One region of the Oceanobacillus sp. GQ8 genome, then DNA from elsewhere that is predicted to be linked to it. Evidence: riboswitches for the same ligand, from Rfam matches in the RefSeq annotation. Region 1 holds a riboswitch; each other region holds the start of a gene.
What was found. A riboswitch is a leader RNA that binds a small molecule or an ion and turns the genes downstream of it on or off. The one in region 1 is predicted to bind S-adenosylmethionine.

Region 1 (5,853 bases):
AACCTGTATTTACCAATTTCCGTGCTTACAAGGGTTGTTTAAATTAATGGCTGGAAGACCTAATGATAGGTCATAGATGAATTAATCTAGCTAATATATCCCCATAAAAACACTACTCCCCTCCCTAAGAAGCAGTGTTTTTACACCAACAACTACCTATCCTCTTTAAAACGATACCCCACTCCCCAAATTGTTTCAATAAAGTTTGGGTTGGATGGGTCTTCCTCTATTTTTTCTCTGATTTTACGAATATGCACTGTAACGGTTGTAATGTCTCCAACAGAATCAAATCCCCATATGCGGTCGAATAGGTGTTCTTTCGTAAATACTCTGTTTGGATTTTCTGCCAGAAATAGTAATAAATCAAATTCTTTTGCTGTGAATTTTTCTTCCACATTCTGAATAAAGACCTCTCGTGAATCTCGATTGATAATCAACCCTTTAATTTGTAACACTTCATGCTCTTTTTCACGGTTAATTAAGCGTTCATACCTTGAAATATGTGCTTTCACTCTTGCAACTAATTCATTCGGGTTAAAAGGTTTTACAATATAGTCATCTGCACCTCGGTCAAACCCTCTAATCTTATCAATATCTTCCTTTCTAGCTGTTACCATTAAAATAGGGATATCCATTTTTTCCCTTAATTCCTTACATAGATCAAATCCATTTAATCCTGGTAACATTAAATCTAGCAAAATCAGGTCATAATGATTTGAATTTGCCAGTTGTAGTCCTTCCTCACCTGTTGATGCAATATCACTATCAAAACCATTAACCTCTAAATAATCCCTTTCTAATTCTGCTATATCCATTTCATCTTCAATTATTAATATTTTCTTCATTCCTTCACCTTTTTTAATTTGAAATATATGCTGGTACCTTCGCCCAAAGTACTTTCAGACCAGATCTTTCCACCGTGACCTTCTATGATCTTCTTGGCAATGGATAACCCGAGGCCACTCCCACCTGTTGATGAATTTCTAGAAGCATCTGCTCGATAAAAGCTTTCAAAAATGTGAGGTAGATCTTCCTTGCTAATTCCTCCACCATTATCTCTTATTTCAACCATTACCTCCTTCGGAAAAGAAGTAAGATTAATCTTCATGTCCTTTTTTTCTTTATCCATGTAGTTCAAACTATTTTGCACAATATTTGTTACGACTCGATACAATTTATCACGATCTGCTTTCACAATATAAGCATTTTCATTGTCGTAGGTAAGTATCGCTCTCCCGTGTTCCTTTTCTAGCTTAAAAGATAATTCTTCAATAAAATCAGCAAACAGTAACCTCAAATCCACTTCCTCAAACTGAAAAGAAATTTGTTGTAAGTCTAATTTGGAATATAGGAACAGCTCATCAATTAGACTATCTATCTCGGATGCATTCTTATAAAGTCTGTCCATATACCGATTTAATTTTTCCGGAGTATTCGCCACCCCATCTTGTATGCCCTGAACATAACCTTTAATAGAAGTTAGCGGTGTTTTTAAATCATGAGAAATACTAGCTATAAGCTCTTGTCGGTTCTGTTCAAATTGTGATTGCATTACTTCTGCTTCTTTTAGCTTTTTTCTCATCTCTTCAAAAGTGTTAGATAATTGACCGATCTCATCTTTTGAATCTGATACAATTTCGAAGTCTAAATTTCCTTGACTAATTTCCTTTGCTGCATTAGATAGTTTTTTAATAGGGTTTAAAATGCTTTTGGAAACAAAATACGTGAGGAGGCCGTTGGTTAAAATCAAAATACCAATCAACGCACTGAAACGCAACGCTTCAAAGGAACCAAAATTTTCTGCGTTCGTGTCGCCATTAAAAATATAAAAAAATAAGTAATCGGATATTACAAGAAGCAACAATAAAGATACCACCGGAATAACTATCATTCCTAGATTAGAAAGGATTAATCTCATCTTAATCGACATGCGCTCCACACCTTCTTCATTTACAGTTTTCCCTTATCTTTATTATGATACAAATGAGCGCGTGATAAAAGAAAAAGCCGCCAAGTTTCCCTTGACAGCTTAACTATGGTGCAAGGACTTATGTTTGTTCCACTAGTCACTCCTCTTTCTTTACTTTTTTAACGTTTTTTGATCGATGATTGGTACTAAAATGGCACAAAGGAAAGACGTATAATAGGACAAATATTTAATCCCAAATGGTTCATCAAATAGTGTCATTCCTACAATTCCAATAAAACTAGAAAGTGCCACGCCTAATATAAATCCGCCAACCACACCAACAATAATAGCCAAAAATATTCTCATGTTACTATCATCCTTTCTGAATGTTTTTCTTGCTGATAAGCTTCCAAGAGCTAAATAAAATCCCAATAGATATTGCAAATAATAGAATTGCTACAACAGGGTGCATAGCTCCGAGCCACGGTATAGTTCTTGTAATGTTTGCTGTAAAATACATAAAGAACATCAATCCGGTTAGTGCAAGCAGTTGTCCATAAACCCGCTTTGGAACGGCACCTAGGAATGCAAAAATAAGCATTAAGATTGGTATCATAAACCCAAACTGATGAACGAACTCCACATGATTCTGCCAGTTAACTGGGTTCACGAAAGTAGCCATGCCGCCCCAGAATAGTTGAATGAAAATACAAATTACAAAGATTATTGCTAAACCAAAATAAGTGAAACGTCCAATATGATTTTTAGTGCTCATTTGTTTCAATTTGTGACCTCCTTTGTTTTGCTATATGTGTATCTTAAGGTGCAATTCTTGATTTCCTCTTAGGGAATTCTTAAATTTTTCTTAAATAAAAAGACAGCCACTTTATATGGCTGCAGCAGATCCATGCTTTCCAAGTTTAAAAACCGATATTTATTACATTAAACAAGTCGAGTATTTAAAATATTACTTTGCTATCATTTAGACAGAAAGGAGGGATAACGTGTTAAAGGAACTAAACCAAGTCATTGAATATATTGAAGAACGGTTAACAGAAGATCTGTCGCTTGAAACTATTTCTGAATATGCCGGGGTTTCCGATTATCACTTTCGGAAAATATTTTTTTACCTATCCGGAATGACACTAAATGAGTATATAAAAAACAGAAGGCTTTCCGAAGCAAATAAGGATTTGTTACGAGGAGAAAAAGTAACAGATGTTGCTTTCAAATATGGATATCAGTCAGTGGACGGCTTTACGAGAGCATTTAAAAAGTGGAATGGTTTTCTACCCTCAGAAGTAATGAAAAGAGGAGTAAGCAAAACGTTTCCGAAGTTCACATTTGTCATAACAGTACAAGGAGGAACTACAATGGAATTTAGAATAGAAGATAAGCCAACATTTAATTTAGTTGGTGTAAGTAAACGTGTGCCGATGCAATTTGAAGGGGTTAATAACGCGATTGTGGAGCTTGCGAAGAGCATTACGGACGAACAAAAAGAGGAGATGCATTCCCTGCAAAATTTAGAACCCTATGAAATCGTGAATGCTTCCTATGATGCGGACGCTCAATTTTTAAAAGAGGAAGGCGATTTAACGCACTTGATCGGTGTATTAACAACGGAAGATAACGTCAGTGATCAATTAGATAAAGTAACTGTTGATGCCTGTACGTGGGCGATTTTCCCTAATGAAGGACCGTTCCCATCAACACTGCAAGAGACCATGGCAAAGACCTATTCAGAATGGCTCCCCTCTTCCGATTATGAAGTGATCCCTGCTCCTAGCTTTTCGTTTACTAAAATGGATGAACAGAAAGCGGATTACGCGTATAGTGAAGTATGGATCCCTGTGAGGAAAAGATAAACGCGAGGACTAATAATGAATAAAGAGCAACGCTGACAAATGGGCGTTGCTCTTTTTTTAAAAAACCAAGACCTCCTAAATACTACAAAGCGAAACATCATCTCTCTATTTATTAATTATCAAAAAAATCGCTTGACGGTTATTTCATTTTCCTGTATCTTTAATCTACAAATTACATATTGCGATTTTTCTTATCCAGAGAGGTGGAGGGACTGGCCCTACGATACCTCGGCAGCAGCTCTTTAAGAGTAATGTGCCAATTCCAGAAGCGTAACGCTTGAAGATAAGAAGAGTATTTTAACGTTGACGTTTTAAAGTCTCTTCTTTGCTATAGAAGAGGCTTTTTTGTTTGCATTAATAAAGTACAGCAGGCCAACAAGAAAGGAGTGCGTTTTCTATGTATACGATGGATTTGACCGATAAAGTGGCTATTGTCACTGGCGGTGCCAATGGAATTGGTAAAGCGATTGTGGATGCATTTTTAGATTGCGGTGCAAAGGTTGCTGTTGTGGATATGGCTGAAACCCACGATGAAACAACAGCTAATACGTTTCATGTGCAGGCCGATGTCTCCAATCCACAGCACGTAACCAAGGTGGTTGAATCGGTTATTGCCCATTTCGGCAGAGTTGACATTTTAGTCAATAATGCGGGAATTTCCACTATGGACTATTTTGTAGATATAAAAGAGCAAGATTGGGATAAAACAATCGATGTGAATGCAAAAGGAGTGTACCTTTGCATGCAAGCTGTTGCGAAACAACTACAAAGTCAAGGCCACGGTGGAAAAATTATTAACATCGCCTCACAAGCTGGAAAAAACGGCTATCAATTAATGGGTAGCTATGTTGCTTCAAAACACGCGGTACTAGGGATGACAAAAGTGGCTGCACTAGAACTAGCCAAAGACAATATTAATGTCAATGCCGTTTGCCCAGGTATTGTAGAAACAACGATGAAACAATCAGAAAGAGTGATTGGTGGAAACTTACGCGGTCTTCAGGCTGAAGATATTAAACAAGAAGATGATTCACAAGTTCCATTAGGAAGAACTGCTGTACCAGCTGACATCGCGAATGTCGTTGTTTTTCTTGCGTCAACGTACTCAGACTACATGACTGGCCAAGGAATTAATGTTACGGGTGGGATGACAATGAACTAATCTTTTGTTACATGCTTACCCACTAAAAACCAAATCGAAGGAGGATATTTTGATGGCTAATGCGAAAAAAGGAAATGCATTTGCACTACTTCCGTTGCTTATCTTTGTATTACTATTTATTGGCACTGGCGTTATTTCTGGAGACTTCTCCAATATGCCATTAAACGTTGCGATTATTATTGCATCGGCTTTTGCTCTTGCCATGAACAGAAAAGAAAAATTATCTAGCAAAATTGATATATTTACGAAAGGGGCAGGACATCCCAATATTATCTTAATGGCTGTTATTTTTGTAATGGCTGGGGCATTCGCTCAAACAGCTAGGGACATGGGTGCTGTAGATTCCACCGTAAACTTGGGATTATCCGTTATTCCTCCTAATCTATTAATGGTTGGACTCTTTATTGTAGGTTGCTTCATCTCTGTTTCAATGGGCACATCCATGGGTACAGTGGCTGCGCTAGCACCAATTGGAATTGGAATCGCGGAACAAACAGGCATACCAATGGCGCTTGCGATGGGAACCGTCATAGGTGGTGCAATGTTTGGTGATAATCTATCGATGATTTCCGATACAACCATTGCAGCTGTCCGGACCCAGAAAACAAAAATGAGTGATAAATTTAAAACCAACTTTTTCATTGTCCTACCTGGAGCAATCGTAACAGCTATTCTTTTATGGATCGTTACCGCTGGAGCTAGAATTGATACCATTGGCGATTATTCGTATGATTTAGTGAAGGTTTTACCTTATATAGCGGTACTAATTGCTGCGTTAGCTGGTGTTAATGTGTTAGTCGTATTAATAGGCGGAATCGTGTTTGCTGGGATCATTGGCTTAGTCGACGGTTCCTATACATTGAGTGGATTTGTGCAAGCTGTTTCACAGGGAATCCTGAACATGGAGGATATCG
Region 2 (5,853 bases), on a different contig from region 1:
GTCTGTTGAGCCTAAAGCCTTTCTTTCCTCCGTATTTACTACCTCTCCCAATTCCTCAGCTATTTCTTTAAATACTTGGTCAAATCGTTTGTTGACGACAAAGTTATCTACTTCATTTTGGAAAGCAATCACTTTCACATCAGCGCCTGTAGCTAATGCTGCTCCTTGTGCAATACCCTTCACTTTCTTCGTTACTTCGTTTAAAAGCTCTCGAGAACTAGCTCGAATATAAAATCTTGCTTTGGCGTAATCTGGTACTACATTCGGTGCATCTCCACCATCTGTAATAATTCCATGAATGCGAACATCTGACGGAAGGTGCTGTCGTAATGCATTAATGCCATTAAATAGTTGAATGACGCCATCTAAAGCATTAATTCCTTTATCTGGATGGGCGGAAGCATGTGCTGGTTTTCCATGAAAAGCGAAATCAAGTGGATCTACAGCGAGACTCGGACCAGTTAAATTGGTCTCAGCACCTGGGTGTATCATAATCGCTGCATCAATATCTTCGAGCAATCCCGCCTTTACAAAGCTTCCTTTCGCACTTCCTTTTGGGCCTCCTTCCTCTGCAGGGGTACCTAATACGACAAGCTCTCCTCCTACTTCATCCAATACTTTACTAAGTGCAATAGCAGCTGCAGCACTCGTGGTACCAATTAAGTTATGCCCACAGGCATGACCGATTTCTGGTAAGGCATCATATTCTGCCAAAAAGCCAATTCTTAAGCCCTCTTTTTCACTTTTCTTTTTCGCAACGAATGCTGTTTCATGTCCTGCTACCCCTTTTTCTATTAAAAACCCTTCCTCAACAAGCAATTCAATTAAGCGACCAGATGCATAGTACTCTTGGTTTCCGATTTCCGGGTTATCATGAATATCATGACTTGCTTGAATGTATTTCTGTTTATTTTCTTCTATATTATCAACAATAATCTTCTTCACTTCTTCTAAACTTTTGGCAACAACACTCATTTTATCCACCTCGTTTTTTATTTTTATCCTGTACTTCTATTCTCTCTTTTAATGACCAATTTCACTTAGTGGTACAAATGTCGGGATGGAGTTTCCATCGCGTTCTTCAATAATAAAGTCTGCTACGTCATCAGACTGATAAATTTCTGCTAGTTTATTTAAGGTTTCATCGTCTTTGTCTTTGTCTTGTACGGCGATAATATTAATATACGGGGTAGCTGTTTCATCCTCGTGGAATATGGAATCGTCCATTGGACTAAATCCAGCGTCCACTGCAATGCCGTTATTTATGATGGATGCATCTACATCTGGCAACACCCTTGGAGTCTGACCCGCTACAAGCTGTTCAAATTTCAGGTTCTTCGGATTTTCTACGATTTTATCCAGCGACCCATTTCCGTCAAATCCTTCTTCCAATTTAATTAATCCAGCTTCCTCTAGAAGAAGTAATCCACGGCCCATATTCGTTGCTTCTTTAGCTAAGGCAATCGTTCCACCTTCAGGAATATCTTCTACGGAATCATGCTTTTCAGAATAAAGACCCATTGGTGCGATAACCGTTGTAGCAATTGGAGTCAGATCAAGGTCATGCTCCTCGATAAAGGCATCAAAATAGGAAACGGTCTGGAAAGCATTTGCATCGATTTCACCCTCAGCTAGTGCTAGGTTCGGTTGCACATAGTCAGAAAAGCGAACAATCTCAACCTCTATTCCTTCTTCCTTGGCCTTTTCTGCTACATAATCCCAAATAGTTGTGTCAGAGCCACTAATTCCTACTTTGACCTTCGTTGCAGCCTCCCCATTAGAACAGGCGCTGATAACCAAACTTAAACTAACTAGTAACAATAATAGACTTAACTTTTTCATGCTGTATCTTCTCCTTTTGTTTTGATTTTATCTTCTTCTTATTTTCTTGGATAAAATATTTCCGGTGGATTGTAATCCTTGAACCATGACGACGAGTATTCCTACTGTTATTAGCATCACCATTGTGTCGAATCGCTGATAACCAAAGGTAATGGCCAGGTCTCCTAATCCGCCACCACCAACTGCTCCTGCCATGGCTGAGGCTCCAACCAATCCAATTGTTGCAATAGTCGCCCCTAACACGAGGGAGCTAAGAGCTTCTGGTATAAGAAAGCGAATGATTATTTGCCAAGGTGTCGCTCCCATTGACTGGGCAGCTTCCATCACACCTGGATCTACTTCTAAAAGAGAATTCTCTATTAATCTTGCAATGTATGGTCCTGCAAATAACACCATTGGTACAATAGCTGCGGCAGTACCTATTGAGGTTCCAACAACTAATCTAGTGAATGGAATGACTGCGACCATTAGGATGATAAACGGAATAGAACGAAATATGTTTACTATTGCATTTAAGACCGTAAAAATATACTTGTTTTCCCATAGGTGCCCTTTACGTGTCACAACAAGGACAATTCCTAATACCAACCCTATAATCATAGAGAAAAATAGGGCGACTGCGACCATTACAATGGTTTGCCATAATGCCTCTGTTATTGTTTGCCAATCAACCAACATCTGCTAACACTTCCTTTACACTTACTTTTTGTTGATGAATATGCATAATGACACGATTAATCTCTTTTTCTTCCCCTTCAAATTGCACGATAAGATTTCCAAATGGTACGCCCTGTAATTCTGTGATACTACCAAACAGAACATTTACCTCTACCTCGTATTGCTTTGCGATTTGCGACAACAACGGTGTTCCAGTAGACTCGCCAACAAATACAATCCGATAAATTTGATTATGTGCATCTTGTTTTCTTACTAACTCATATACGGAATCTGGGATTTGATCATGCATCACCGTACTGACAAAGTTATGAGCTGTGGTCGTTTGTGGCTGAGAAAAGACATCAAATACAGAACCAGATTCGACTACTTTTCCATCTTCCAGCACAGCAACTTTATCGCAAATTTCTCTAATTACGCCCATTTCGTGCGTGATAATTAAAATGGTGATATTGTATTCCTGATTAATTTTCTTTAAAAGTTTTAAAATAGCATTTGTTGTGTCTGGGTCAAGGGCTGATGTTGCCTCATCACATAAAAGAATGGATGGCTGGGTTGCAAGAGAACGGGCAATCCCAACTCGCTGTTTCTGCCCCCCAGAAAGTTGGTCTGGATAGCTGTCAGCCTTGTCACGCAAGCCGACAAAATCAAGAAGTTCATAAACACGCTTCGTTACTTCCTTTTTTGGAGTTTTGCTTAAAAGTAAGGGCATTGCGACATTGGTAAACACGGTTTTCGAATTAAGTAAATTAAAATGTTGAAAGATCATCCCAATGTTTCGCTTTGCCTCCCGTAGTTCTTTTGGTGAAAGTGCTTGTAAGTTTTGCCCATTCACGGTCACTGTTCCGGATGTTGGCTGTTCGAGTAAATTAACACATCGAATGAGCGAGCTTTTTCCAGCACCACTAAACCCAATCACCCCATATATCTCTCCCTCTTCTATGTGGAGATCCACATTATCCAGTGCTTTTACGCCTTCTGCCTTTTCGCCGTATACTTTTGAAACCTGATCAAATGTAATCATCTACTTCCTCCTGCTCGTTGTAGTTTCAAATTAAAAAGCCTCTTCTTATAAGATAAGAAGAGGCAATGAGCTAGTATCCTCCTCTTATCTTTACAGACCTTCGTCTGTTGGAATTGGCACGTTGCTTTAAAAGCACGTTGCCGAGGTATCAATGGGCCAGTCCCTCCACCTCTCTGGATAAGAAGTAATGCATATTTAATTTTGTCGTGAAGAAGAGTTGTTTCGCGTAAAACTAAAAAATCCCTTCTTATAAAAATAAGAAGGGATCAGCTATGTACGATCATCCTCTTCTTATTTTTCAGGCTCGCATTCGCCTGTTGGATTTAGCACAGTACTATTAAAAGTCCGCTGCCGAGATATCAATGGGCCAAGTCCCTCCATCTCTCTGAATAAGAAGTAATGCATATTTAATTTGTTGTTGCTACTTACAATACTACCAGCCTTTCAATCTGTCAACAGTTTTTTCTAATAAATTATTCAATTCATTTTTTTACTTTTTAGCATAAATAAAGGATTACTAAAAAATAAAGAACCCTATCCTTTGAATTACCACAAACAGATAGGTTTCTTTCTATGCAAGATTTATTCCTTTGGTTCTAGATCTTCTAGAGAGTCAATATCCATATAAGCTGGTACTGCTAACCCAGTTTTGGCTCCCTCTAAGTTTGGTCCCAAGTCATCAAAATCATCTTCATATTGTTTATATAATTCGGCATGTGTTACTGGCATCCATACTGCTAATGATGCATCAGCACTCCCAGTTGCTATAGCCTCAAACATAATAGCTGGGTCAACTTGGGTAAGTGTCACATCAAATCCTTTTTGTTCTAATGCGTTTTTTGCAACATTTGCTGTAAAAATTGCATCATCCCAAGGTAAAAGAGCGATTTCAATAGAAGTGCCATCCACAGAGTCTACACCTTCCGTCCATTCTGCAACTGTTTCTTGATTATCCTTAGCCCACTCCTTTACTACTTCAGCATACTCCTTTTCTTGAGCCTCTAATAATGCTTCTTCTACATCTGAAAGCTCCAATTGTATGCGATCAATAATTGTGTAAGCTTCAGGCATTTCGTCCTTTAGGCCTTTTCTAGCAATCGTTGTAATCTTTTCTTCATCACCATGAATACCTTTGGGATCCTTTAAATATTTTAAATCCCACTTGGCAAATTTATAATGAGGAGACCATGCACTAAAAATAATTGGTTCTTTATTATCAATCGCTTTACTTAATTGGGATAACATTGCTCCTGCTGAAGACAATTCCTGTTCCCAACCGGCAAGATTATCGTACGAATCTAAAACTTCTTCATTCTTCTTAGTTTGTCCAGCACCAGGCTCTGTACCGGTAATTGTATAATCTAATTCTTCACTAACACTTCCTTCTGCTTGTGCATCCTCATTACTTGATCCACAACCTGCTATCATAAGAGATAAGATTAAAACAATAAATATTCCTACTATTTTTCGTTTGAAATTCATCATGTTGTAAAAAATAACCTCCATTTTATCTACTATAATTTCAATATATTTGATGGTACGATCCCCGGCATGTTAGATCGCAAGCATGCAAGTTTAATGTTATACCTATTGGAGGATTGATTCAAAGTCCATAATCAGTTATTTCTGTATAAAAAGTTTGTAAAATTTTAATTTAACAGAGTTTTCTTTGAGACATGCTTTTATTACGTCGTTTTACTCCGACTTACGCCTTTTTTGTACAATTTTGCTATAAAGGGAATATCAATCATAGAGTTACGAGGGAAAAATCTATCTACTATCTTCGCGATGAGTGAACAACTAGAAAAGGCTGTTTTTCGATAACCGAAAAACAGCCTTACTCTTTATCTTATCCAATTATTTAATGGCTTCTTTGCCACCCATATAGGCACGTAGTACAGAAGGGACGATGACAGAGCCATCCTCTTGTTGGTAATTCTCCAGAATAGCTGCAACGGTACGACCAAGTGCCAATCCGCTGCCATTCAAAGTATGAACAAACTCTGGCTTCGCATTTGCTTCTCTGCGGAAACGGATTCCTGCACGTCTTGCCTGAAAGTCTTCAAAGTTAGAGCAAGAAGAAATTTCCCGGTACGTATTTTGGCTTGGGATCCATACTTCAATATCGTATTTCTTCGCTGCTGTAAATCCAAGATCACCAGTACACATGCTCATGACACGATATGGTAACTGTAATAGTTGTAATACCTTTTCAGCATTTCCTGTCAGGTTCTCCAATGTCTCATAAGAATCCTCTGGTTTAGCAAAGTGAACGAGCTCCACTTTGTTAAATTGATGCTGACGAATAAGAC
Region 3 (5,853 bases), 640 kb from region 1:
ATGCAATGTCAGCTCCGTCGGAAAGAAGTGCCGTCATGGTTTTATCGCCACCCCATGTTGTCTGTAGTTCTACATCCAACCCTTCCTCTTCAAAATAGCCCTTTTCCAACGCGACGTATTGTGGTGCATAAAACAAGGAGCGAGTTACTTCAGCAAGTTTTATGGAGGAAGTGCTGCTTTGGTTGCATCCGAGCAAAATGAGTGGCAATAAAGCAACAATAAGCGTCATTTTAATTAATTTTTTCATTTATTTGACCCCCCTTAGTTTAAATGGATAGTTATGTCAAAACATTTTATGCATTCGCCTAAAATGTGTGAAGGCCTATGACATAAGTGCATAAAAAAACGGCCTCCTTTTAGAGACCGCTGAAAAACGTATATAAACTTTCTTGGAAATAATGGTTACATGTGATTTTGGTATCTAGGTCCAGCTTGCTTAATCGCATTACTAGCTTCCGTGAACTTTTCAAAATTTCTGTGGAACTTCATTGCAAGTTCCTCGGCTGCTTTTTGATAAGCTGCAATGTTTGACCAAGTATTGGCAGGCACTAGGAGCTGCTCGGGCACCCCTGGAACATGATGTGGAATTTCTAATCCGAATATTTCATCGAGAACGGTTTCTGTATTATTTAATTCGCCTTTCAGTGCTGCATATACCATTGCTCTTGTGTAGGATAATTTAATACGTTCGCCACCATTACCGTATGAGCCGCCAGTCCAGCCAGTATTTATCAAGAATACAGTCGCTGAATGTTCCTCAATCTTTTTTCCAAGCATTTCTGCATAGACAGAAGGGGGGAGCGGCAAAAATGGAGAACCAAAGCAGGCCGAGAAAGTTGCTTGGGGTTTAGTTACTCCGCGTTCCGTTCCAGCAAGCTTGCTCGTGTAACCACTGAGAAAGTGATACATCGCCTGTTCATTCGTTAATTTACTAATTGGCGGCAAAGTTCCAGAGGCATCTGCAGTTAAAAAGATAATGGTATTTGGATGGCCAGCAATACTTGGGACCATAACATTGTCCATATGTTCAATAGGATAAGCAGCTCGTGTGTTTTCTGTTAGGAACGTATTAGAATAGTCTGGCATATCATTCTCAGAGTCAAGCATGACATTTTCCAAAACGGAGCCAAATCGTATGGCATTATAAATTTGTGGTTCTTTTTCTTCGGAGAGATTGATGCATTTAGCATAACAACCGCCCTCTATATTGAATATACCATTATTACTCCAGCCATGTTCATCATCCCCGACTAATTTTCTGTCAGGGTCAGCGGATAGGGTTGTTTTGCCTGTTCCAGATAACCCAAAAAACAAAGCAACATCTCCCTCCTCCCCAACGTTGGCAGAACAATGCATGGGAAGAATATCTTGTTGTGGCAACAGATAATTCATCACGGAAAAAATTGATTTTTTTATTTCTCCCGCATATTCTGTGCCACCAATTAGAATAACTCGCTTTTTAAATGAAACGATAACAAACGTTTCCGAATTAGTACTGTCTGTATCAGGATCTGCTAAACATCCCGGTGCAGATAGGACGGTAAATTCTGCTTGGTGGTTTGCGAGCTCTTCCTCTGTTGGGGTTATGAAAAGCTGCCTTGCAAACAAGCTGTGCCAAGCATATTCGGAAACTACTTGGATTGGCAGGCGGGAGACTTCATCTGCCCCAGCAAATCCTTTGAATCTATATATTTCTTTCTGGTTCCTCAAGTATTCCGTTGTTTTTTTGTATAATTTTTCAAAAGCATCCTCATCAATTGATTGGTTGACTTGACCCCAATCGATCTTAGATTCACTAACTGCGTCACGAACAATAAATTTGTCCTTTGGAGAGCGCCCGGTATATTTACCAGTGGTAGCTCTAATTGCACCTGTGGAGGTTAAAACTGCTTCCCTTTTTGCTAAGATTATCTCGATAAGCCGTGGGACAGATTCATTATCCAGGATCGGAGTATGCTGCTCTAATTCAGTACAAGGGTTTTTTTCTACCATTTTCACTTCACTGCACCTACCTTTGGTAATGTGTTGTATTACGTTGCCTTAATGTGATTATTAGTATAACACATTCAATTTAATAGTCCATACTAAACATCTAATCTAATCATATGAAATTTTCGCAAACCTTGTTACGAACCAAAAATAGTTGACATGTCAGTTCTCATTCGATAAGCTAAATTTCGAGCGGATACTCTCTTATTCAGAGTAGGTGGAGGGACAGCCCCGATGAAACCCAGCAACCATCACATCGGTGAAAAGGTGCTAACCTGGTGCAAGGAAATTTCCTTGAACAATAAGAGCGAAAGGCTGGTACTCCTTTCCTCATTACTGAAGGAAGGGCTTTTTTTATAAAAAAATTGCAAAGATGTCTAGCTCCGATCGCCCAGAAACTATGTGACTTCGCCACTCTCCCTACGATAAGTCATTATCGGTTCGCAAGCTTACCGTAATTCCTTTATCTCAGTTGAGTTACTCCAGTCACTACGTTTCTAAACGGGCGTTCTGCGCTTTTCTTGTAATAAAAACCTTTGTTATGAAATAGCAAAACTTGATGAACAGAGATCCGTAACAGAAACCAAAAGGAGGATTAAGCACTATGGCTGCTAATCGTCGTTTATTTACTTCAGAATCGGTAACAGAAGGGCATCCTGATAAAATATCTGATCAGATTTCGGATGCAATTCTAGATGAAATTTTAAAGAAGGACCCATATGCGCGTGTGGCGTGTGAAACAACCGTTACAACAGGTTTGGTACTGGTTGCGGGAGAGATTTCTACAAGTACGTATGTAGACATTCCGGCTATTGTAAGAAAAACGATTAAAGAAATTGGGTATACGCGTGCAAAGTATGGCTTTGATGCGGATACATGTGCCGTATTGACTGCAATTGATGAACAATCTGCTGATATTGCCGGGGGCGTAGACGAGGCACTAGAGTCACGTCAAGGAAAAATGAGCGATGAAGAGATTGCTTCTATTGGAGCAGGGGACCAAGGACTTATGTTTGGCTTTGCTTGCGACGAAACAGAGGAACTCATGCCATTACCTATTTCACTTGCACATAAATTGGCGAAGCGTTTAGCTGATGTAAGAAAAGAAAAGGTATTAGATTACTTGCGTCCAGATGGAAAAACACAAGTAACGGTTGAATATGATGAACAGGACCAACCAGTAAAAGTAGATACGATTGTTATTTCTACACAACATCATCAAGATATCACAACAGAGCAAATTGAGAAGGATTTAATTGAACATGTTATTCGTCCAGTCGTACCAGAGAATCTTTTGGATGAAACAACGAAGTATTTTATTAATCCAACAGGCCGCTTTGTGATTGGTGGACCACAAGGAGATGCTGGGTTAACTGGTAGAAAAATTATCGTGGACACATATGGTGGATATGCTCGTCATGGTGGTGGAGCATTTAGTGGGAAGGATTCAACGAAAGTGGATCGATCCGCTGCTTATGCTGCACGTTATGTTGCGAAAAACATAGTAGCTGCAGAACTTGCCAAGACTTGTGAGGTACAACTAGCCTATGCTATTGGTGTAGCTGAACCTGTTTCAATTGCAGTAAACACATTCGGAACAGGAAAAGTGTCTGAAGAAGCGTTAGTGCATGCAATACGCAAACTATTTGATTTACGTCCAGCTGGAATTATCCGTATGCTTGATTTGCAGAAACCTATCTTTAAGAACACTGCAGCATATGGTCATTTCGGAAGAACAGATATCCTGTTCCCTTGGGAAAAGACAGATAAAGTTGTAGAATTAAAAGCATTGATGGAGAAGAAGTAGAAAAAGATCAATTGTAAAGCCGAACGGTCATTCGAAATGATGAGGACCCTTTTAGGGAACCATCTATTTTTTCGAAATCCGTTCGGCTTTTGAGTTTTCACGGTACTTGATGATAAATCTATAGCTGAAGATGAAGGCTTTATGTATACCTCCAATAGATTGCTGCCTCTAAAGAGTGGTATGTGCTTTGTAATATTGTCCTTTTTCCACATACGAATTGCGGATTCGTTCCATTTCTGCGAGGTCCTCTTCCGTTAAGTTCCGTACTACTTTGGCAGGTCTCCCAAGAGCTAGCGTATTGGGAGGGATTTTCTTACCTGGAGGTACAAGGCTTCCAGCACCGATAAATGCACCTGTACCAATTTCTGCACCATCAAGAATGATGGAGCCCATTCCAATTAAAGCTTTTTCTCTAATGATTGCAGAGTGTAGGGTGACCTGATGCCCCACTGTTACATCATCTTCAATAACTAAAGGCATTCCAGGACTTTGGTGAAGCATAGATAAATCCTGAATGTTTACGCGTTCCCCGATTCTAGTAGGTGCCACATCCCCACGAATGATCGTCTTAAACCAAACACTGCTTGATTGATCTATCTCCACATCTCCGATAATAGTAGCGTCTTTTGCAATAAATGCTGTTTCATGAATTACGGGCTGCTTATCCTGATATTGATGAATCATTTGAATCCTCCTCCATAATATGGTGATATAATTAGTATAGCAAAAAATACACGCTTAAACTGATTGAAGGAAGGCAAACAAATGCGAAACAATGTTCCAACATCATCCATCAGATTGCTGAAGTCGTTACAATCGAAAATTTTCCCTGAAGTGGAAAAAGAGTTAAACTACTGGACAGCAAAAGCAAGTGCAATTCCGAATCAAGAATTACGTAACCAGGCACTTGCTAGTATTGGTTCTAAAAAATTCCATTGTCAAGGTGGGGCTGTGTACGCGCTACTTGCAGGAGAGAGAAGTAGAGAAGCAATCAAATTTATTGTAGCCTACCAAACTGTTAGTGATTATTTAGACAACCTTTGTGATCGGAGTACATCTCTTGATCCATTCGACTTCCGATTGCTTCATGAATCCTTATTTTGTGCCTTGAATCCTGATCAACAAACAAGAAATTATTATGCTTTACGAGAAGATCAAAACGATAATGGTTATCTACATGATTTAGTACATACTTGTCAAAGTCAGCTAGCACTGGTTGAACGGAACGTAGCACAACCCTTTTTAAGTCGTCTGGTTTCACTATATACAGATTTGCAGGTTCATAAGCATGTAGACATTAGAGAAAGAGTGCCGCGACTCGAAAATTGGTTCAAAGAGGAAAATGAAGACGATGATTTGACATGGTATGAATTTGCTGCTGCTTCAGGATCAACTTTAACTATTTTCTGTTTAGTGAGTTACCTGTTAGGAGGGAAGCTGGATGAGTCCAAAGCGAAAAGCATCTTTGAAGGCTATTTCCCTTATCTGCAAGGATTACATATATTGCTCGATTATTATATTGATCAAAAAGAGGACGTGGAGGCAGAGGATTTAAATTTTTGCTTTTATTATCCCGATGAGAAAACAATGAGCCAGCGTCTATCATTTTTTATCCAGAAAGCGGCTGATCAAGTACAGCCACTTCCAGATAATTCGTTTCATCAAATGATTAGACAAGGGCTTGTTGGTCTATACCTTGCTGATCCTAAGGTAAAGCATCTCTCTAATGAAACAAAGTTAAAGAAGCATTTATTAAAAACAAGTGGAACCAATGCACGTCTTTTTCACTTGTTTACAAAGCTGTATTACAAAATGAAAAAATAAACCTGTATTGAATGATAAACAATTTAAGGATTCTCTCTTTCCTATCTTTTCTGGATCGCGATAATAAATGGCGGATCATTCTGTTGATTTATAAATCCATACTGTAGGACATGAAATGCTCGCTGCGGTAATCTCATAGCATATTTTAGCACAGTTTGCATCTCGTCTTTTCCGCCCTCATGACCATGGTAGACGACAAGCATAACTAACCCTTTTGATTTTAAAACGGGTAA
Region 4 (5,853 bases), on a different contig from region 1:
ATAGAGGAGCGGGGGACAATGAAACAGCGTTTGGATAACGAAATAGAAACAGAACTAATGTTGAATGGTGCTTTAGTTGGAATGAGTGTGCGGGATGCAAAATCTGGCGAGCTTCTATATGAAACCCATGGAGATACAAGGCTTCGTCCAGCATCCAATATGAAACTTTTAACTGCAGCTGCAGCCATAGAGGTTCTTGGAGAAGACTACACCTTTTCTACCGAAATAAAAACAGATGGAGCTAAAAAAGGAGCCAAGCTAGAAGGAAACCTATATCTTGTCGGAAAAGGGGATCCGACCTTGACACCAGAAGATTTTACCCGTTTTGCAGAGCAGCTTCAAGAACTGGGAGTGACGCATATTAAGGGAGATCTTATTGGAGATGATACTTGGTATGATAACGTACGCCTTTCCCCTGACTTAATTTGGAGTGACGAATCATTTCATTACGGAGCGCAAATCTCGGCGCTGACTGCCTCACCTGACGAGGACTATGATGCGGGAAGTGTTACGCTTCAGATAACACCAGGTGCAGAGCCAGGGGAGAAGCCTATCATAACTGTGTCACCTAACACAAACTATGTAACAATACATAATCGAGCTGATACAAGTCCAAGTCATGTGGAAGAGGAGCTAACGGTGGAGCGAGAACATGGGTCAAACGAAATCATGCTTACGGGCACCGTTCCAGCTGGGGCAGAAACGGTGAAAGAATATATGGCCGTATGGGATCCGACAAGCTATGCAATGGCCCTTTTTCAGGATGCACTTCAAGCAAAAGGGATCACATGGTCGGGAGAAGTGATGGTTGGCAAAGCGCCTAAAGAAAGTTCCTTGCTTTTTCAACACAGTTCTATACCATTAAAAGAATTGCTTGTACCGTTTATGAAGCTGAGCAACAATGTGCACGGGGAAGTGCTCATAAAGGAAATGGGAAAGTATGTACAAAAGGAAGGAAGCTGGGAAAAAGGCCTTGAGGTTATGCAGGAGGAGCTAGAAAAGCTTGGGTTAAATCGAAGTACGTTATTGATTAGAGATGGTTCGGGTATTTCCCATGTCAATCTCATTCCAGCTAATGAACTTAGTAAACTACTTTTTATCGTACAGGATAAGCCATGGTTTCCTGCCTTCAAGAAGGCACTCCCAGTAGCAGGAGAGACAGGCAAGATGGTTGGTGGAACACTAAGGAATCGCTTGGGAGACGTCCAGGTTGAAGCTAAAACAGGAACAATCTTTGGAGTAACTACACTATCTGGTTATTTACAGACCCTGTCAGGAGAGAATTATATTTTTTCTATTATGATTAATAATGTGCTTGATGAAGAAGCTGCCAAAGACGTGGAAGATAGGCTTGTTCGTATTTTAGCGGAAAGACCTTAGCCTCGCTTTTACTAGGATAATTTAATTTATTGACAGTTCTAACATTTTGTTCTAATCTAGAAAGTATCAACTAAATAAGGATGTTTCTTATCCAGAGAGGTGGAGGGATATGGCCCTTTGAAGCCTCGGCAACAGGTCTGTTTAGTCAGATACTGTGCCAATTCCACCAAGCAATTGCTTGGAAGATAAGAGGAGGAAGTTCTATTTGAATTCAAACTCTTTTCTTCGGGAAAGAGTTTTTTTGTTTTCAATTTGGAGAATAGGAGTGGGGAAGATGAGATATGGATTTTGGTTACCGATTTTTGGAGGTTGGCTACGTAATGTAGAAGATGAGAAAATGCCACCTACTTTTGATTATGCAAAGCAAGCTATTCAGTCAGCAGAAAAATGGGGCTATGACACGACGTTAATTGCTGAACTCTATTTAAACGATATTAAAGGGACAAAAGAAGATTCAATTGAAGCATGGTCAACTGCTGCAGCGCTAGCTGCTGTAACCGAAAAAATAGAGATTATGACGGCCGTTCGTCCTGTCTTTCACAATCCCGCTGTTACAGCCAAAATGGCGGCCAACATTGATCATATTAGCAATGGACGTTTCACATTAAATGTCGTATCCGGCTGGTGGGCAGAGGAAGCGAAGCAATATGGAGCAGAATTTACTGAGCATGATGCCCGTTATGAGCGAACAGAAGAGTTTCTTGAGGTATTAAAAGGTTTGTGGACGGAAGAGTCATTCTCCTACAACGGAAAATTTTATCAAATTGAAAATACAAAGCTTTCACCAAAACCTGTACAACGACCAAACCCGGTGTTGTATGCTGGCGGTGAAAGTGACAAAGGAAAAGAGGTTATTTCCACCTATTGTGATGCCTATGTTATGCATGGCCATACAGTAGAGGAAGCGAGACAAAAAATAAACGATATGAAAGAACGGAGAAGGCATGCAGGGAAGGAGCCGTTACAGTCGTTTGGTATGGCTGCCTATGTTATTTGCCGTGAAACAGAGGAAGAGGCACTACAAGAGCTAGAAAGAATTACAACCGTAAAAGAATCCGATGGGTACGCTGGTTTTCAGGACTTTACGACAATGTCACAACTAGAACAGCAGGTGAAACTGCAGGATTATTCCGTATCGAACAGGGGCCTACGTCCAAATCTTGTGGGAACACCGAAACAAATAGCCGAGCAAATTATAGCATATGAAGAGGCTGGAGTGGATCTATTATTGCTTCAATGCTCTCCGCAATTGGAGGAGCTAGAAAACTTCGCCAAAAATGTTATGCCAAAGGTCGATGAATTGAAAAAAGCATTACTAAATAATGGATAGGAGATGTCAGCATGACGAAATTATATATCATTCATGAAAATGAAGAATGGACGACACATTTATTTAAGCGATTGGATGAATTAGCGATTCCTTATGAGGATTGGCTTCTAACGAGCGGGAAGGTTGATTTGACTGCCGTCCCGCCAGAGGGGGTTTTTTATAATCGAATGAGTGCATCATCCCACACAAGGGGGAACCGTTTTTCTCCAGAGCTGACAAGTGCCGTGTTATCCTGGCTTGAACATCACGGCAGAACGGTCGTGAATGGGAGCAGGGCGCTTGATCTAGAGCTCAGCAAGGTGAAGCAATATTTGGAACTGGAAAAATACGGAGTCCGTACACCAAAGACAACGGCTGCTGTTGGGAAAGAAGAATTGATTGAAGTAGCCGAAAGCTTTGCAGGGAAACCTTTTATTACAAAACATAATCGAGCAGGGAAGGGACTTGGTGTCCAATTGTTTCATTCAGTTAAAGCCTTGCAGGAATATGTAGAAGGTGGGGATTTCGAAGAGCCTGTCGATGGTGTCACCTTAATACAGGAATATATTCAGTCACCAGAATCCTATATTACGAGGTGTGAGTTTGTCGGCGGGGAATTTGTTTATGCAGTAAGAGTAGATACATCAGAAGGATTTGAACTTTGCCCGGCAGATGCATGTACTATTGAGGATTTATTCTGTCCTGCTGAAGAACAAGAAGCCCCTGCGAAATTCCAAGTTAGGAAAGGCTTTGACCACCCAATATTAGAAAAATATAAACAAGTGCTTAAAGGGAATGATATCCAAATTGCTGGGATTGAATTTATTGAAGATGAGGGCGGTAACATTTATACGTATGACATTAATACAAATACAAATTATAATTCTGAAGCCGAAACCGAATATGGCACCTATGGCATGCTGGAGGTAGCGAAGTATTTAGGGGAAAAACTTAACTCCCACTATCCTACCATCCTATCTTAATTCAAGTTAGACACTCCCACTTTTACCCAAAAAGGTGGGAGTATTTTAATTTTTAGCTTTATTCTTTGAACAGGGAGTGGCCACGACCAATAAATCCGCAATCATGGCAGATAGAGCCAAGCTCGAGTGCGATAAGACAGCAATCATGGTAGATAGAGCCAAACTTAAGGCCGATAAGATAGCAATCATAGCAGATAAATCGCCCTCTTTCCCTTATGAATTGACTACAAACATATTAACGAACACTCCTACTCCTGCGTAAATTTTGTGGAACAATGGCCTAGCTATCTGCATACCATCTAAAAGGGGCGGATATTCGCCTATTGTCAAACTAAAAAGGATGTGAGTGGATTGTTTTATCACGTAAAGGATTTACAGTATCATGCCAAGCCTGATCGTCCAGATCCTGTTTTTGCTAAGAAGTTACAAGAAGTTCTAGGCGGCCAATACGGTGAAATATCGGTTATGATGCAATACTTATTCCAAGGGTGGAACGTAAGAGGAAATGGGAAATACAAGGATCTATTAATGGATATCGGAACAGAGGAAATTGCCCATGTGGAAATGCTAGCCACGTTAATTGCGCGTCTACTGGATAACGCTCCAGATCTAGAATTAGATGATGCTGTGGATGATCCAGTTGTAGCTGCTATATTGGGCGGTTCTAATCCACAGCATGCCATTGTTTCAGGTTTAGGGGCAATGCCTGTAGATAGTGTGGGTAATCGCTGGACAGCTAGTTATATTGGAGCAAGTGGTAACTTAATTGCAGATTTCCGAGCTAATTTAATGGCAGAGTCAATGGGAAGACTTCAGGTTGCTCGCTTATATGAGATGACGAATGATAGTGGCGTTAGAAATACATTATCTTGGCTTATAGCACGAGATACGGCACACCAAAATCAGTGGTATGCTGCAATTAAAGAGCTTGAAGAAAAAGAAAACATAGTCGTCCCGAGTACTTTCCCTCGAGAACTAGAGGTACAGCAGGTTGCCTATACATTATTTAATTTTTCCCAAGGAGATGCAAGTGCTGAAGGTAGATGGGCACATGGCCCAAGTATGGATGGCTGTGGTACATTTAATTATGTTGATAGACCTGTTGCATTTGCTCCAGCGCCACACCTCCCACCCGCTCCTCCTTATATTTTTAATACACCAGCATGGGCAATGCGCAAGTCAGATGACCTGCCAGACCCTAATACAAAATAGAACTGTATTAAAAACTCTCTGTATATGGCAGAGAGTTTTTTTATGTTTTGTGCTGTGTTTGAGATAATTTTAAGGCGGGAAGAAACCATTAACTAAGCAAAATAAAGGGGTAGTATTCATGACACCAGGCCAAATTGGTTTTACATTATTATATCTTGCATTCTTTCTGCTCGTTGGTAAATGGATCCGGATGCGTGTGAAATGGCTGCAAAATTTATTTTTACCTTCATCTATTATAGGCGGTTTTCTAGCATTATTACTTGGTCCCGAAGTGTTAGGAAGAATTCTGGGAAACTTCACAGGAGAAAACTCTTTTTGGGTGAACGGCATCATGACGGAAGAAGTAATGGAAGTTTGGAGTGCCTTACCAGGATTAATGATAAATATCGTGTTTGCAACATTGTTTCTTGGTGCAACCATTCCCACTCTCTCAAAGGTCTGGAGTTACGGGGGACCACAGCTTGCTTTCGGTTGGACGATCGGTTGGGGGCAATATGTAATTGGTATTTTACTTACTATGTTGGTTTTAACTCCCTTCTTTGATATTCCTCCAATGGCGGGAGCGTTAATTGAAGTGGCGTTTGAAGGTGGACACGGAACTGCAGCTGGGATGGCTGGAACTTTTGGAGATCTCGGCTTTTCAGAGGCCTATGACCTTGCAATAGGTCTGGCGACAGTTGGGGTACTTTCTGGTGTGATTATTGGGATTATACTTATTAATTGGGCTGTACGAAAAAAGAAGACGAGGATCGTAAAAAATGTAGAGGATTTCTCGGAATTACGTAAAAAGGGAGTAATGGAATTTCAAAATAGAGAACCTGCTGCAAATATGACAGTCAGGCCAGAGTCTATCGAACCACTTTCTTTACATTTTGCTATGGTTGGGTTAGCTATACTAGTTGGTTGGCTAATTTTACAAGGTCTAATAGGATTAGAAAGTGTGACATGGGGCGCCGCTACAGATTCAGA

Region 2: it holds a riboswitch for S-adenosylmethionine, as region 1 does, so the genes downstream of both, AC6CHS_RS05405 (methionine ABC transporter ATP-binding protein) here and AC6CHS_RS09295 (SDR family NAD(P)-dependent oxidoreductase) in region 1, are expected to answer to the same signal.
Region 3: it holds a riboswitch for S-adenosylmethionine, as region 1 does, so the genes downstream of both, metK (methionine adenosyltransferase) here and AC6CHS_RS09295 (SDR family NAD(P)-dependent oxidoreductase) in region 1, are expected to answer to the same signal.
Region 4: it holds a riboswitch for S-adenosylmethionine, as region 1 does, so the genes downstream of both, AC6CHS_RS04825 (LLM class flavin-dependent oxidoreductase) here and AC6CHS_RS09295 (SDR family NAD(P)-dependent oxidoreductase) in region 1, are expected to answer to the same signal.

Annotation. Positions count from the first base shown of each region.
Region 1 covers NZ_JCAXEV010000003.1:62,637-68,489, reverse strand. Annotated here, with positions in the region: gene AC6CHS_RS09320 (response regulator transcription factor) at 153-845, opposite strand; gene AC6CHS_RS09315 (sensor histidine kinase) at 842-1,930, opposite strand; gene AC6CHS_RS09310 (DUF5957 family protein) at 2,081-2,275, opposite strand; gene AC6CHS_RS09305 (DUF6220 domain-containing protein) at 2,283-2,684, opposite strand; gene AC6CHS_RS09300 (AraC family transcriptional regulator) at 2,914-3,777, shown strand; SAM riboswitch class I at 3,966-4,067, shown strand; gene AC6CHS_RS09295 (SDR family NAD(P)-dependent oxidoreductase) at 4,175-4,939, shown strand; gene AC6CHS_RS09290 (Na+/H+ antiporter NhaC family protein) at 4,992-5,853, shown strand, end outside.
Region 2 covers NZ_JCAXEV010000002.1:75,943-81,795, forward strand. Annotated here, with positions in the region: gene AC6CHS_RS05390 (M20 family metallopeptidase) at 1-975, opposite strand, end outside; gene AC6CHS_RS05395 (MetQ/NlpA family ABC transporter substrate-binding protein) at 1,024-1,842, opposite strand; gene AC6CHS_RS05400 (methionine ABC transporter permease) at 1,870-2,520, opposite strand; gene AC6CHS_RS05405 (methionine ABC transporter ATP-binding protein) at 2,510-3,541, opposite strand; SAM riboswitch class I at 3,623-3,725, opposite strand; SAM riboswitch class I at 3,830-3,937, opposite strand; gene AC6CHS_RS05410 (glycine betaine ABC transporter substrate-binding protein) at 4,124-5,023, opposite strand; gene serS (serine--tRNA ligase) at 5,399-5,853, opposite strand, start outside.
Region 3 covers NZ_JCAXEV010000003.1:706,859-712,711, forward strand. Annotated here, with positions in the region: gene AC6CHS_RS12350 (ABC transporter substrate-binding protein) at 1-247, opposite strand, end outside; gene pckA (phosphoenolpyruvate carboxykinase (ATP)) at 403-1,992, opposite strand; SAM riboswitch class I at 2,191-2,297, shown strand; gene metK (methionine adenosyltransferase) at 2,594-3,796, shown strand; gene AC6CHS_RS12365 (gamma carbonic anhydrase) at 3,965-4,480, opposite strand; gene AC6CHS_RS12370 (tetraprenyl-beta-curcumene synthase family protein) at 4,562-5,620, shown strand; gene mnmM (tRNA 5-(aminomethyl)-2-thiouridylate-methyltransferase MnmM) at 5,662-5,853, opposite strand, start outside.
Region 4 covers NZ_JCAXEV010000001.1:914,501-920,353, reverse strand. Annotated here, with positions in the region: gene dacB (D-alanyl-D-alanine carboxypeptidase/D-alanyl-D-alanine endopeptidase) at 1-1,380, shown strand, start outside; SAM riboswitch class I at 1,465-1,572, shown strand; gene AC6CHS_RS04825 (LLM class flavin-dependent oxidoreductase) at 1,655-2,710, shown strand; gene AC6CHS_RS04820 (ATP-grasp domain-containing protein) at 2,722-3,672, shown strand; gene AC6CHS_RS04815 (hypothetical protein) at 3,776-3,934, shown strand; gene AC6CHS_RS04810 (manganese catalase) at 4,024-4,884, shown strand; gene AC6CHS_RS04805 (sodium/glutamate symporter) at 5,003-5,853, shown strand, end outside.